2 linked regions of the Posidoniimonas polymericola genome follow. The protein of the gene in region 2 binds, or shares a complex with, the protein of the main gene of each other region. Links are inferred from orthologs where the notes say so. Each region holds a gene or a part of one and is shown on either strand. Other genes may lie near its edges.

Evidence for each region. Proteins that work in one complex are often made in the same cells at the same time.
Region 1: the proteins of rpsJ (region 2) and nusB are in contact, whole or in part, in a solved structure (PDB 3D3B), measured with the Escherichia coli proteins. The link is inferred for Posidoniimonas polymericola from one-to-one orthologs.

Annotation. Positions count from the first base shown.
Region 1 is NZ_SJPO01000006.1:259,935-265,552, reverse strand. What follows is about bases 1,391-4,327. They hold nusB (transcription antitermination factor NusB), read right to left. Parts: upstream 3,087-4,327; coding sequence 2,694-3,086; downstream 1,391-2,693. Other genes in these bases: rho (transcription termination factor Rho), read right to left, coding at 4,245-4,327; ribH (6,7-dimethyl-8-ribityllumazine synthase), read right to left, coding at 3,167-3,637; ftsY (signal recognition particle-docking protein FtsY), read right to left, coding at 1,669-2,601; Pla123a_RS13820 (outer membrane beta-barrel protein), read right to left, coding at 1,391-1,423. Also shown: more of Pla123a_RS13820, read right to left, coding at 71-1,390; more of rho, read right to left, coding at 4,328-5,618. UniProt on the Escherichia coli protein: Part of the processive rRNA transcription and antitermination complex (rrnTAC). The complex forms an RNA-chaperone ring around the RNA exit tunnel of RNA polymerase (RNAP).
Region 2 is NZ_SJPO01000009.1:31,317-36,911, reverse strand. The notes cover bases 1,422-4,335. They hold rpsJ (30S ribosomal protein S10), read right to left. Parts: upstream 3,084-4,335; coding sequence 2,760-3,083; downstream 1,422-2,759. Other genes in these bases: Pla123a_RS17505 (outer membrane protein assembly factor BamB family protein), read left to right, coding at 3,465-4,335; rplC (50S ribosomal protein L3), read right to left, coding at 1,747-2,400; rplD (50S ribosomal protein L4), read right to left, coding at 1,422-1,671. Also shown: rplB (50S ribosomal protein L2), read right to left, coding at 1-586; rplW (50S ribosomal protein L23), read right to left, coding at 688-1,002; more of rplD, read right to left, coding at 1,006-1,421; more of Pla123a_RS17505, read left to right, coding at 4,336-4,748; Pla123a_RS17500 (hypothetical protein), read left to right, coding at 4,804-5,136; Pla123a_RS17495 (PEP-CTERM sorting domain-containing protein), read right to left, coding at 5,218-5,595. UniProt on the Escherichia coli protein: Involved in the binding of tRNA to the ribosomes. Part of the processive rRNA transcription and antitermination complex (rrnTAC). The complex forms an RNA-chaperone ring around the RNA exit tunnel of RNA polymerase (RNAP).

The DNA of each region.
Region 1 (5,618 bases), on a different replicon or contig from region 2:
GTCAGTCAGCCGGGTTGTTCGTCTTAGAAGTAGTTTCGTGCTCTGCGTTGGTGAATCTTTGTGGCGCCGCCTAGTAGGTGAGAATCCAGTCGATGCCGAAAGTCGTTTGGTGATCAGAGTTGTCTGCGTAGGCGCCCGAAGTCGGGCTCCAGTCGTGTCGGATTTCAGGCCGCAATATCATGTTGGAGTTCACGCGGTAGTTCATTCCGTAGGTCATCTCGTAGTAGGAAACGCCGTCGCTCTTCCACCACTCCAAGCGGGCCCCCAGGGCGACGCAGTCGTTCAGGTCGTAGAACACGTACTGGTTGATCCCCAGCTGGTCGTCGCTCAGGCCCGCACCGCTCTGGTCGACGTAGTCAACGTAGTCGCTCTGCAGCACATAATTCAGGCTGTCGGTCAGGGTGAAGTCCAGCACGATGCTGTGCGAGTAGCCGCTGCCGCCCGAAGACCGGGCGCCAAAGTTGCCGATTGTCGAGATGTACGTCACGGTGATGTCGTCGCCGATGTCGCCGCTAAAGCCGCCCAGGTAGTTGCTGCCGCCGTTGGCCTGGTCGAAGCCGGTGTCCCAGCCGGCGGTCCAGCCACCGTACAGCGTCACCCCATCGAGCCCGCTGTAGGTAGCCAACACGCCCGTATGGGCGAACGGCTCGCTGTTGAACATCGTCAGCGAGTGGCTGTAGAAGAAGTTGTCCGGCGCGGTCACGACCTCGTACCCAACCAAGGTGAAGAAGTGGCCCGCGATCACCGACCAGTCGCCGAAGGCGACCTCGCCGTACAGCTGCGGCATCGCCCAGCCGTACTCGCCGTGGTCGAGCGACGCGTCCCAGCTGCCGAAATAGCGGTTGGCGGCGCCCGGGTTCCCAAACGCCTGGGTCTTCTGCGCGTCGGAGCCGTACATCACGTCGAAGCGGAACCCGAAGTCGAGCCCGCACGAGCCGTCGGCCACCCGTTCAAAGTAGAGCCACTGCTGGTGGAGGTTCAGGCGGTGCGGCATGTCGTTGAACGACAGCCCCTGGTTGCCGGCCCCGGGCCGCGAGAGGGGCGTGTAGTCGCTGTGGTAGCCGAGCTGGGTCCAGCCGCCAATCTCCATCCACGGGTCGCAGCCGCAGACCGCCTCGCCGAGCGACCACGGCTGACTGTCACGGCGGCTGCACGAGCGCGGCACGCATGTGTCGCACGGTTCGGCCGCGCTGGGGGGGGCGACCGGAACCGGGGTGATCGGCGCCGCGTTGCTTGGGGGCGCTGGCGTCGGGGCCGGCACGGCGTCGCTGGGGGAGGTCTCGTCGGAGTAGTACCGTTCGTACTGGAACGACGACGGCCTCACCGATCGAGGCTGGGCGATGTCACTCGCCGAGGCCCCAACGCCGGTTAGGGCAATCAGGCCGGTCGCCAGGGCGACCTGGCGAGGGGGGAAGGAGGGCATTGCTGGAAGCTCCGCGGGTAGGAAAGCGGGGAGGGAGCCGGCCAGTCAGGGGGGTCGGATTCAGGATCGAGACCGGCTAGAGGAGGAGTATCGGAGCCCCGGCCAGTCCGCCTGCTAGCATCTCTGGCGGAATGAGGGGAATCCTCGCTCCGGGCGCGCAGCAACGCGGCGCAGCGAAGGGTTCCGGGCCGCTCAAACACGGACGGTGGCGCCCGTGCAGCCGGTTGTGGCGGTCGTGCGGCGGGCTAGGCGTCGGCGCTCATCACGTCGGCGAACAGGGCCTCGACGAACTCGTCGGGCACGAAGGGCGCCAGGTCCTCGTGCTTCTCGCCGACGCCGATGTACTTGACCGGCAGGCCGAGCTGCTGGCGGATCGCGACCACCACGCCGCCCTTCGCGGTGCCGTCGAGTTTGGCGAGCACCAGTCCGGTGCAGCCGGCGGCCTCGGCGAAGCTGTTCGCCTGGCTGATGCCGTTTTGCCCGGTCGTGGCGTCAAGCACCAGGAGGGTCTCGTGGGGAGCGCCGGGCACCGGCTTGCCGATCGACTGGCGGATCTTCGTCAGCTCGTCCATCAGGTTCCGCTGCGTCTGCAGGCGGCCCGCGGTGTCGACGATGCAGACGTCGATGCCGTCCTTGGCGGCCTGCTCTGCTGCGCGGTACGCGACGCTGGCCGGGTGGCTCTGGGGTTCGCCGGTGACGATCTGCGCGCCCAGGCGGTCGGCCCAGATCGTGAGCTGCTCGACCGCCGCCGCGCGGAACGTGTCGCCGGCGCCGAGGATCACGCTCTTGCCGTGGCTCTTGAACAGGTGGGTCAGCTTGGCGATCGAGGTGGTCTTGCCGGCGCCGTTGACGCCGCACACCATCACCACCGTGGGACCGCTGTCGGCGAACTCGATCGGCGACTCCGGCTGCGCCATCAGCTCCTTCAGCTTGACCTTCAGCGCGCCGACCAGGTCCTCACGGTGCACCACGCGGGCGCGGAACTGCTGGGCGATCTCGGCGACCAGGGCCTCGACCGAGTCGTAGCCCATGTCGGTCTTGAAGAGGATCGCGCGGATATCTTCCAGGAACTCCTCGTCGACCAGCCGGCCCTCGCTCTTGAAGAGGTCCCGGATGTCGGTCTTCAAGAGGTCGCCGGTCTTCTTGAGTCCCTTCTTGAAGTTGTCGAATAGGCCCATTGCAGTCGTTGAGTAGGAGTTGTCGGTGGGAAGAGGGTAAAGGCCGCAAGCCAACAGCGGCCCACCCCGCCAGGGGTGGCGCCCCCGCGTGCTTACTTCTTCATCTTGTCGAGGATGCCGTTGACGAACGGCGCCGAGTTCTCGCTGCCAAACCGCTTGGCGAGGTCGACCGCCTCGTTGACCGCCACCTTGAAGGGCGTGTCGCCGTACAGGATCTCGAAGGCCCCCAGACGCAGCACGTTGCGGTCGGTCGCCGCCATCCGGGTGAGCGACCAGTTCTGGGCGATCCGCTCGATCTCCTGGTCGATCTCGCCGCGGTTGCGGCGGACCCCCAGAATCAGCGTCTGGGCGAACGCCTCGGCATCGGGGTTGTTGAGTCGCCCGTGCAGGAAGTCCTTCAGCTCGGCGACCGAGTCGCGCGAGTTGTGCTCGTCCTCGAACAGGATCTGAAGGGCGACCTCGCGGCTGCGGCTGCGGACGGACATAGGAAAGGGGCCGGCCTAGGGGGCCGAGTGCGGGGGTCGGGGGCGACGCGGTGCCCGCCGACGTGGCGGGCAATCCCTTATTATCGCGTTGGGAGGGCCGCCAGCAAGCCGGCCATGTGAAGGGCCGCCTCGGCGCACTCCGAGCCCTTGTTGCCGACGCTCCCGCCCGCCCGCTGGATTGCCTGCTCCAGCGTCTCGCAGGTCAATACGCCGAACAGCACCGGCAGGCTGTGCTCAATGCCAATCCGCATCAGGCCGTCCGTCACACCGGCGTTGATCCAGTGGTCGTGCACGGTGTCGCCCTTGATCACCGCCCCCAGCGTCAGGATCCCTGCGTACCGGCAGGTGTCCGCCAGCCGCTGGGTGATTACCGGGATCTCCCAGGCCCCCGGCACCCACGCGACATCCACTGCGTCCTCGGCCACGCCCCGTTCGGCGAAGGTCGCCACGGCGCCGTCGAGCAGCTTCTGGGTGATCGACTTGTTCCACTCGGCGACCACAATCGCGAAGCGGCAGTTGTCGGGTGCGTCCACGGGGGTAATGACGTTCATTGGCTTATTGAGGGTGATTGGCCTGACTCAAGGGCCGATATTAGCACGGAGTCTGTGGGCGCCAGACAGTGCGTTGCCTGTCGGGATAGGAAATCCAACCCAGCTGCTTCGAATTCTCGATCTTGATCGAGGTGTATTCCATAACATTCGAACAAGCCGGACCGAGCACCCGCGCCTGGCGACTTCTTCCTGATCGTAGTCGCCAACTCGCGCGCCCTTGACCTCGGTAGCACCATGACCTCCCCACCAGGCGTCAGCCAGTCAAGGTGTGACAGATAGTCAGGGTGGTAGCCATCCGCGGAGTTGATCCTGTGCACCACCTGCAGCCAGTCGTGCAGGCATTCCCACATGTCGATGGTGTAGCCCTGCAGTTCATCGACCGCGGTCATGGCCTGCAGCGATCGCCAAACCGGTAGTGCTGGGTCGAGTGACAGCAGCTCGCCTTCCGAAATAACAAACGATTGGATGGTTGCTTCGGCGGCTAGCTCCCTTTTGCACGCTGTCTCTTGATGTAGGGCGAACCCCCTCCCCTAGCCCCTCCCCCTGCCGGGGAGGGGGATTCTGGAGTTCGCTTGCGACTCAATCCGCAATCTGAAATCTAGAATCGCTAGGCTTCCTTCATGCTCATCAAGAATTCGGCGTTGCTGCCGGTCTTGAGGAGCCGCTTGGTGAGCATGTCCATCGCATCGGCCGGGGCCAGCTCGTTGATGACCCGACGCAGCAGGCAGACCCGGCGGTACTCCTCGGGGTCCATCAGCATCTCCTCCCGCCGGGTGCCGGAGCGGTTGATGTCGATGGCCGGCCAGATCCGCTTGTCGACCAACGCCCGGTCCAGCATGATCTCCTGGTTGCCGGTCCCCTTGAACTCCTCGAAGATCACCTCGTCCATCCGGCTGCCGGTGTCGACCAGCGCGGTCGCGACAATCGTCAGCGAGCCCCCCTCTTCGACCTTGCGGGCCGAGCCGAAGAACCGCTTGGGACGCTGCATCGCGTTGGCGTCGATGCCGCCGGACAGCACCTTGCCGCTCGACGGGCACTCGGAGTTCCACGCCCGGGCCAGCCGGGTGATGCTGTCCAGGAAGATCACGACGTCCTTGCCGTACTCGACCATCCGCTTGGCCTTCTCGATGACCATCTCGCTGACCTGCACGTGGCGGGCGGCGGGCTCGTCGAAGGTGCTGCTGATGACCTCGCAGTTGGGGCCCTTAACCTCTCGCTCCATGTCCGTGACCTCTTCGGGCCGCTCGTCGATGAGCAGCATGATCACGTAGGCGTCCGGGTAGTTTGTGAGCACCGAACGGGCCATCTTCTGCATCAGGATCGTCTTGCCGGCGCGGGGCGGGCTGACGATCAGGCCACGCTGGCCGAACCCGATCGGCACGATCATGTCGACCACCCGCATATCAACCTCCTCGGGGGTGGTCTCCATGCGGATCCGCTCGCCCGGGTGGCACGCCGTCAGGTCGTCGAACGAGACCTTCCGCGACAGCATGTTCGGGTCCTCGTCGTTGATGGTCTCGACCCGCAGCAGGGCGAAGTACCGCTCGTTCTCCTTGGGCGGGCGGATGGCGCCGGCCACCGTGTTGCCGTTGCGGAGGTTGAACCGCCGGATCTGGCTCGGCGACACGTAGATGTCGTCCGGGCAGGAAAGGTAGTGGTAGTCCGGGCTGCGGAGGAAGCCGAACCCGTCCGGCAGGATCTCTAGGGTCCCCTCGCCGAACATCAGGCCGTTGAGCCGGACGCGCGACTTCAGGATCTTGAAGATCAGCTCCTGCTTCTTCAGGCCGGCGCAGTCCTCAATGCCCTCTCCCTTGGCGATCTCGATCAGGGACGGCATGGTCTGCTTCTGCAGCTCGGCAACGTGGATGTTGCTGTCGAGCTCCTTGGCTTTACCCAGGGCCGGGCCGGCGCGGCGGACCCGCTCGGCGGCCTTGTCGAGTTCTTCGGCCAGCGACAGCGGTTCTTCGCGGTCGAGGCGGCG
Region 2 (5,595 bases):
TGGAGCCGATGGTCGCCCGGCAGGTCGACGGGATACGGCGGATCTCACCGCTCGGCAGCGAGATCTGTGCCCAACCGGCCTCGCGGGCCATCAGCGTGGCGCTGGTCCCGGCCGAGCGGCAAAGCACGCCGCCGCGTCCGGCCTGCAGCTCGACGTTGTACACCTGAGTCGCCAGCGGGATCTTGCTGAGCGGCAGGCAGTTGCCGACCGCCGCCGGGGCGTCCGGGCCGCTCTGGACCTGGTCGCCGGCCTTCAGGCCGTGCGGTGCGATGATGTACCGGCGCTCGCCGTCCGCGTACACCAGCAGGGCGATACGGGCGGAGCGGTTCGGGTCGTACTGGATCGAGTCGACGGTCGCCAGCATGCCGTCCTTGTTGCGACGGAAGTCGATCAGGCGGTACCGACGCTTGTGGCCGCCGCCGCGGTGGCGGCAGGTGATCTTGCCCTGGTTGTTGCGGCCACCGGTCTTGGTGAGCGGACGCAGCAGCGACTTCTCGGGCTTGGCGCCCTTGGTCAGCTCCTTGAAATCGCTCACCGACGCGTTGCGGCGGCCGGCGGAGGTCGGCTTGTATTTTCGGATGCCCATGATGGCGAGGCTTTCGGCTGTAGGCTGCCAGCGTGCGGCTGTCAGCTATCGGCTGTCAAGTTTTTGTGTTGGTCGGTTGGCTGTTGGTTGTGCGGCGCGGCCTAGAAGAAGTCGATGCGGTGCTCTTCGTTGAGCGTCACGATTGCCTTCTTCCAGTCGCTGGTGCGGCCGAGGCGGAACTTGGTCCGCCGCAGCTTGCCCTTGCGGTTCTGGGTCGCGACCTTTTCGACCTTCACGTCGAACAGGGCCTCGACCGCGCGACGGATGTCTTCCTTGGTCGCCAGCCGGCTGACCTCGAAGGAGTACGCGTTGTTGCGGCTCGAGCGGTGCACGCCCTTCTCGGTAACCAGCGGACGCAGGATGACCTGGTGCGGTTCGAGCGTGAGCGAGGTGGTCTGCGGGATATGCCGTGGCATGCTTTACTCCTCACCGTCGGTAGTGGTGTTCGCCTTGCCGTTGCTGCTGGCGTTGGCCTTGAGGGCCTCGATGGCGGCCTTGGTGACCAGCACCCGGCGAGACGAAAGCAGATTCAGGGCGTTGAGGTCGCTCGCCCGGGAGACGCTCACCTTAGCGATGTTGCGGGCGCTCTTGTAGACGTTGGCGTCGTGCTCGGCGGTCGTGACCAGCAGCGAGCCGCCGTCGCAGCCAAGGTTCTTGATGACCTGGGCCATGTCCTTGGTCTTGGGAGCGTCGAACTTGAGGTCGTCGATGATGATCAGCTCGTCGTCCTGCACCTTCGAGGCGAGCGCCATGCGGGTGGCGAGCCTGAGGGCCTTCTTCGGCAGGCGGTACGAGTAGTCGCGCGGCTTAATCGCGAAGATGTGGCCACCGCCGCGACGCACGCCGCTGCGGCGGCTGCCGGCGCGGGCGTTGCCGGTGCCCTTTTGGCGGTACAGCTTCTTGGTCGTCCCGGACACGTCGGCACGGCTCTTGGTCTGGTGCGAGCCTTGGCGAAGGTTGGCCTGGTACATCACGACCGCATCGTGCAGCAGCTGCTTGTTGATGCTGGGCGCGAAGTCCTCGACCTCGAGATTCAAGGTGCCGACCTTATTGCCCTTACGATCGTGGACAGTGAGTTTTGGCATGATTGGTTGCTGTCAGCGGCAGGCGGCCGGGGGTCAGCGACAAGGCTGACACGGCGGCGTTGCGGTTGCCTTTTCTTACAATATGTTGGTCTTGCGGATCGCTACGTAACCGCCGTTCGGGCCGGGGACGGCTCCGCGGATGACGATCAGGTTGTTCTCGGGGTCGACGCTCACCACCTTCTGGTTGAGGATGGTGCAGCGGGCGGCGCCGTACTGACCCGGCATCTTGACGCCCTTGAACAGGCGGCTCGGGTAGGCGCTGCAGCCGGTGCCGCCGAGGTGGCGGTGGCACTTCTTGACGCCGTGGGTGGCGCGCTGGCCAGAGAAGTTGTGACGCTTCATAGCGCCCGAGAAGCCGCGTCCCTTGCTGGTCGCGGTGACGTCGACCGCCTCGATCTCGCCGAAGGCGTCAACGGTGACTTGGCCGCCGACTTCTAGGCCGACCGGCTCGCCGCGGAACTCGCGGACCCAACGCTTCGGCTCGCAGCCGGCCTTCTCGACCACGGCGACGCCGGCGGCGGAACGCTTTTTGGACCGCTTGCTGTCGAGCTTAGCGACGTGACCTCTCTCACTGCGACGGGCAAGACGGCGGGGCTTGTCGAGGTACCCGAGTTGCACGCCCTGGTAGCCGTCACGCTCGGGGGTGCGAACCTGCAGCACGCTGCAGGGACCAGCCTGAACAACCGTGACGGGGACTACCGCCCCCGATTCGTCGAACACCTGGGTCATCCCAACCTTACGGCCGAGAATCCCAATAGCTTGTTCCGTACCGGCCATGCCGCCACGCCTTCCGTCGTCTGAGTTGATTTGAGGTCAAGTCGCCGGCCAGAGACACGCGGCAAGGGTTGCTAGCAGTGCTTGCGACCCAGGCCCCGGCTTACTCGCCAGGCTTCCAGTCATGCTTACGCTTGAATGGTTGCTCGAATCAGTTTGGGTTCTTGGTAGGTGGGCGGCGGTTGGCCGCTGCCCACTTCGCTACGAATTCATCACGTTCTTTAACGCGAAGCTTAATCGGTTGCCCGGTGTCGGGCGTCGGCTCGCAATCAGCCGCCGGGCGGTTGGTTGCGCGTGAGCCAGTATTATCGCTCTTAGGCGGTGGTCGCCTTGATCTTGATATCGACGCCAGCAGGGAGGCTCAGCTTATTGAGCGCCTCGATCGTCTTGGCGGTCGCCTGCACGATGTCGATCAGACGCTTATGCGTGCGGATCTCGAACTGCTGGCGAGATTTCTTGTCTACGTGCGGGCCACGGAGGACCGTGTAACGCTCGATCCGCGTCGGCAGCGGGATAGGGCCATGAACAATGGAGTTCGTCCGCTTGGCCGTATCGACAATCTCCGCCGCGCTCTGATCGAGGGCCGCGTGGTCGTAGGCTTCCATGCGGATCCGGATTACTTCTTGACTAGATGCCACCGGGTCGTACCTATCGGGTTTAGCTGCCGGAGCCGCTCCACTGACGGGCAATCGCCTTCAGAGGGCCGCTGCGGGTGCAAAAGCGTCAATTCTCAAACAGCACCAGTGTCCCCAGCGTGTCGCGGGGAATCGGTGAGTTTATGGTGGTCACGGTAGACTGTCAATAACACCAGGCATCTTTTCGCAGGAACTCGCTTGCGGCCTGTCGGTTGCTCCAAGCGGGCAAAGGTTGCTGCTCGGGGAGCTGGCATTGTGGCGGTCAGTCAAAGATAACGGTTGCTGTCCCGGGTGGTCCCGGGGCGTTATAAGGCGCCCAGGTTCACACCGGCGGTGTTTGCCGCGGTGGCGGGACGCAGAGAACACTCTTGAATGGGGTCCGCGATGCGAATTCTGGGAACACTGCTGCTGGTCGTCGTTCTGACCGGGCCGAGCGCAGCCGAGGTGCTCTGGCCGCAGTTCCGGGGCCCCGACGGGCAGGGCCGCGTGCGGACAACCCGTGCGCCGCTCGCGTGGGGCGAGGGCGAAGGTGTGCGGTGGAAGACTCCCCTGCCTGGTAGAGGTTGGTCGTCGCCGGTGGTGTTGGGCGACCACATCTGGGTCACCACCGCTGAGCAGCAGGGGCCCGAAGTGCCGGGCGAGCAGGGCACGGTCGCGGTGGACCGCGTCGCGTTGTCGGCGGTGTGCGTCTCGCGTGATTCTGGGGAGATTGTCCACCGCGTGCGGCTGTTCGATATCGAGAGCCCGGAGAAGATCCACGCCCAGAACAGCTACGCGTCGCCCACCTGCTGCTTGTCAGGAGACCACTTGATCTGCCACTTCGGCCGCAACGGCACGGCCTGCCTCGACGCTCAGACCGCCGAGGTGCTGTGGAAAAAGGCCTACGTCGTTGAGCACTATGTCGGGGCCGGCAGCTCGCCAGTGATGTGCGAGGGGAAGCTGATTCTGGTCTGCGACGGCGCCGACCAGCAGTTTGTCGTGGCCCTCGACCCCGTATCCGGCAACGAGGTCTGGCGCCAGGACCGGCCCCCGTTCCGGGCCACCAACCCCGATGTGCTCAAGTCGTTTGCGACCCCGCTGGCGGTCGAGCACGCGGGCCAGGTGCAGCTCGTGGCCCCGGGCGCCCAGTGGATCGTCGCCTACCGGCCGAGCGACGGGGAGGAGCTGTGGCGGTACGACCACGGGGCCGGCTTCTCGCTGGTGCCGCGGCCGGTCACCGACGGCCGCACTATTTACTACTGCAGCGGGTTCGCCGGCGACGAGGTGCTCGCCCTGCCGTTGGGAGAGAGCGGCAAGCTCGACGACGACCAGGTGCGGTGGCGGTACAAGCGTCAGGCGCCCCACCAGCCCTCGCCGCTGCTGATGGCGGGGCGGCTGCTGATGGTCAGCGACCAGGGGATCTTCCAGTGCCTGGATGCCAATTCGGGGAAGCTGCTCTGGAAGAAGCGGCTCGGCGGCAACTACTCGGCGTCGCTGCTGCAGGTGGGCGATTGCTGCTTCGCGTTCAGCAAGGAGGGCGTCGCGACCTGCCTGGACGCCGGCGGTAAGGTGCTGCACGAGAACCAGCTCGACGGCGAGTTCCACGCGACGCCCGCCATCGTCGACGACGAATGGATCATCCGCACCGACACCCACCTGTACGCCATCGGCAACTACGACCGCACCTAGGCATGGCGTGGCCGGGCGAGTCGCCGCTCGGCGCCGGTCGCGCTACGATGCCTGTATGATCAAACACCTGCTCGACAAGTGGACCCACTGGATCGGCGACCGCTCGCTCGAGCGGGCGATCCAGGCAGAGCTCCGCCGGATGGGCTGCGCGGTGCACGCCGCCAAGATCCGCCGCCCCCGGCTGATCGGCATCGAGCGGCCCGGCTGGGTCCAGGTCCGCCGCTTTGAGGTCGAGACCCTCACGCCCGGCAAGCAGCCGATTACCCTGCAGGGACTGATCCGCGACGACGGTCGACGCGAGCGGCCGCAGGTGCTGCTGACGACCGACCTGCGGCTCCTGTCGCACCGTGCCGACGAGTGGTGTGACGGCTTGATCCGTCGCGGTTGAATCAATCAGTGGGCGCATGAAAAAACCGGCGACCCGAGATCGGGCCGCCGGCCAATTAGCTTTCAGACTGGCGCTAACGTGCTAGCCGTTGCGACGACGCGCGCCAATCGCGACCACGCCCAGCAGGGCGAGGGCGATCGAGGCGGGCTCGGGGACGTCGAGCGTGCCGCTGACGATCAGGTTGTCGACCATGATGCTCTCGTTGTTCGACGAGTCCGACTGACGAAGTGCGAACGAGTCGTAGGTCTCGCCGAGGAAGACGGACGTGCTAGTGGCAGTGTTCCCGCCAGCAGTGACGGACGCGAGGCCCGCGTCGAAGTCGAAGCTGAGCGACACAGGGATCGACTGGCCGAAGCTGAAGTCGGTCGGCAGGGTCGATTCGGCAGTGCTGCTCGTGGTGGCGATGCCGAGAGTGAAGTCGCCGCTTGCCGCGTCGGTGGGGGCGACGATGTCCAGGCG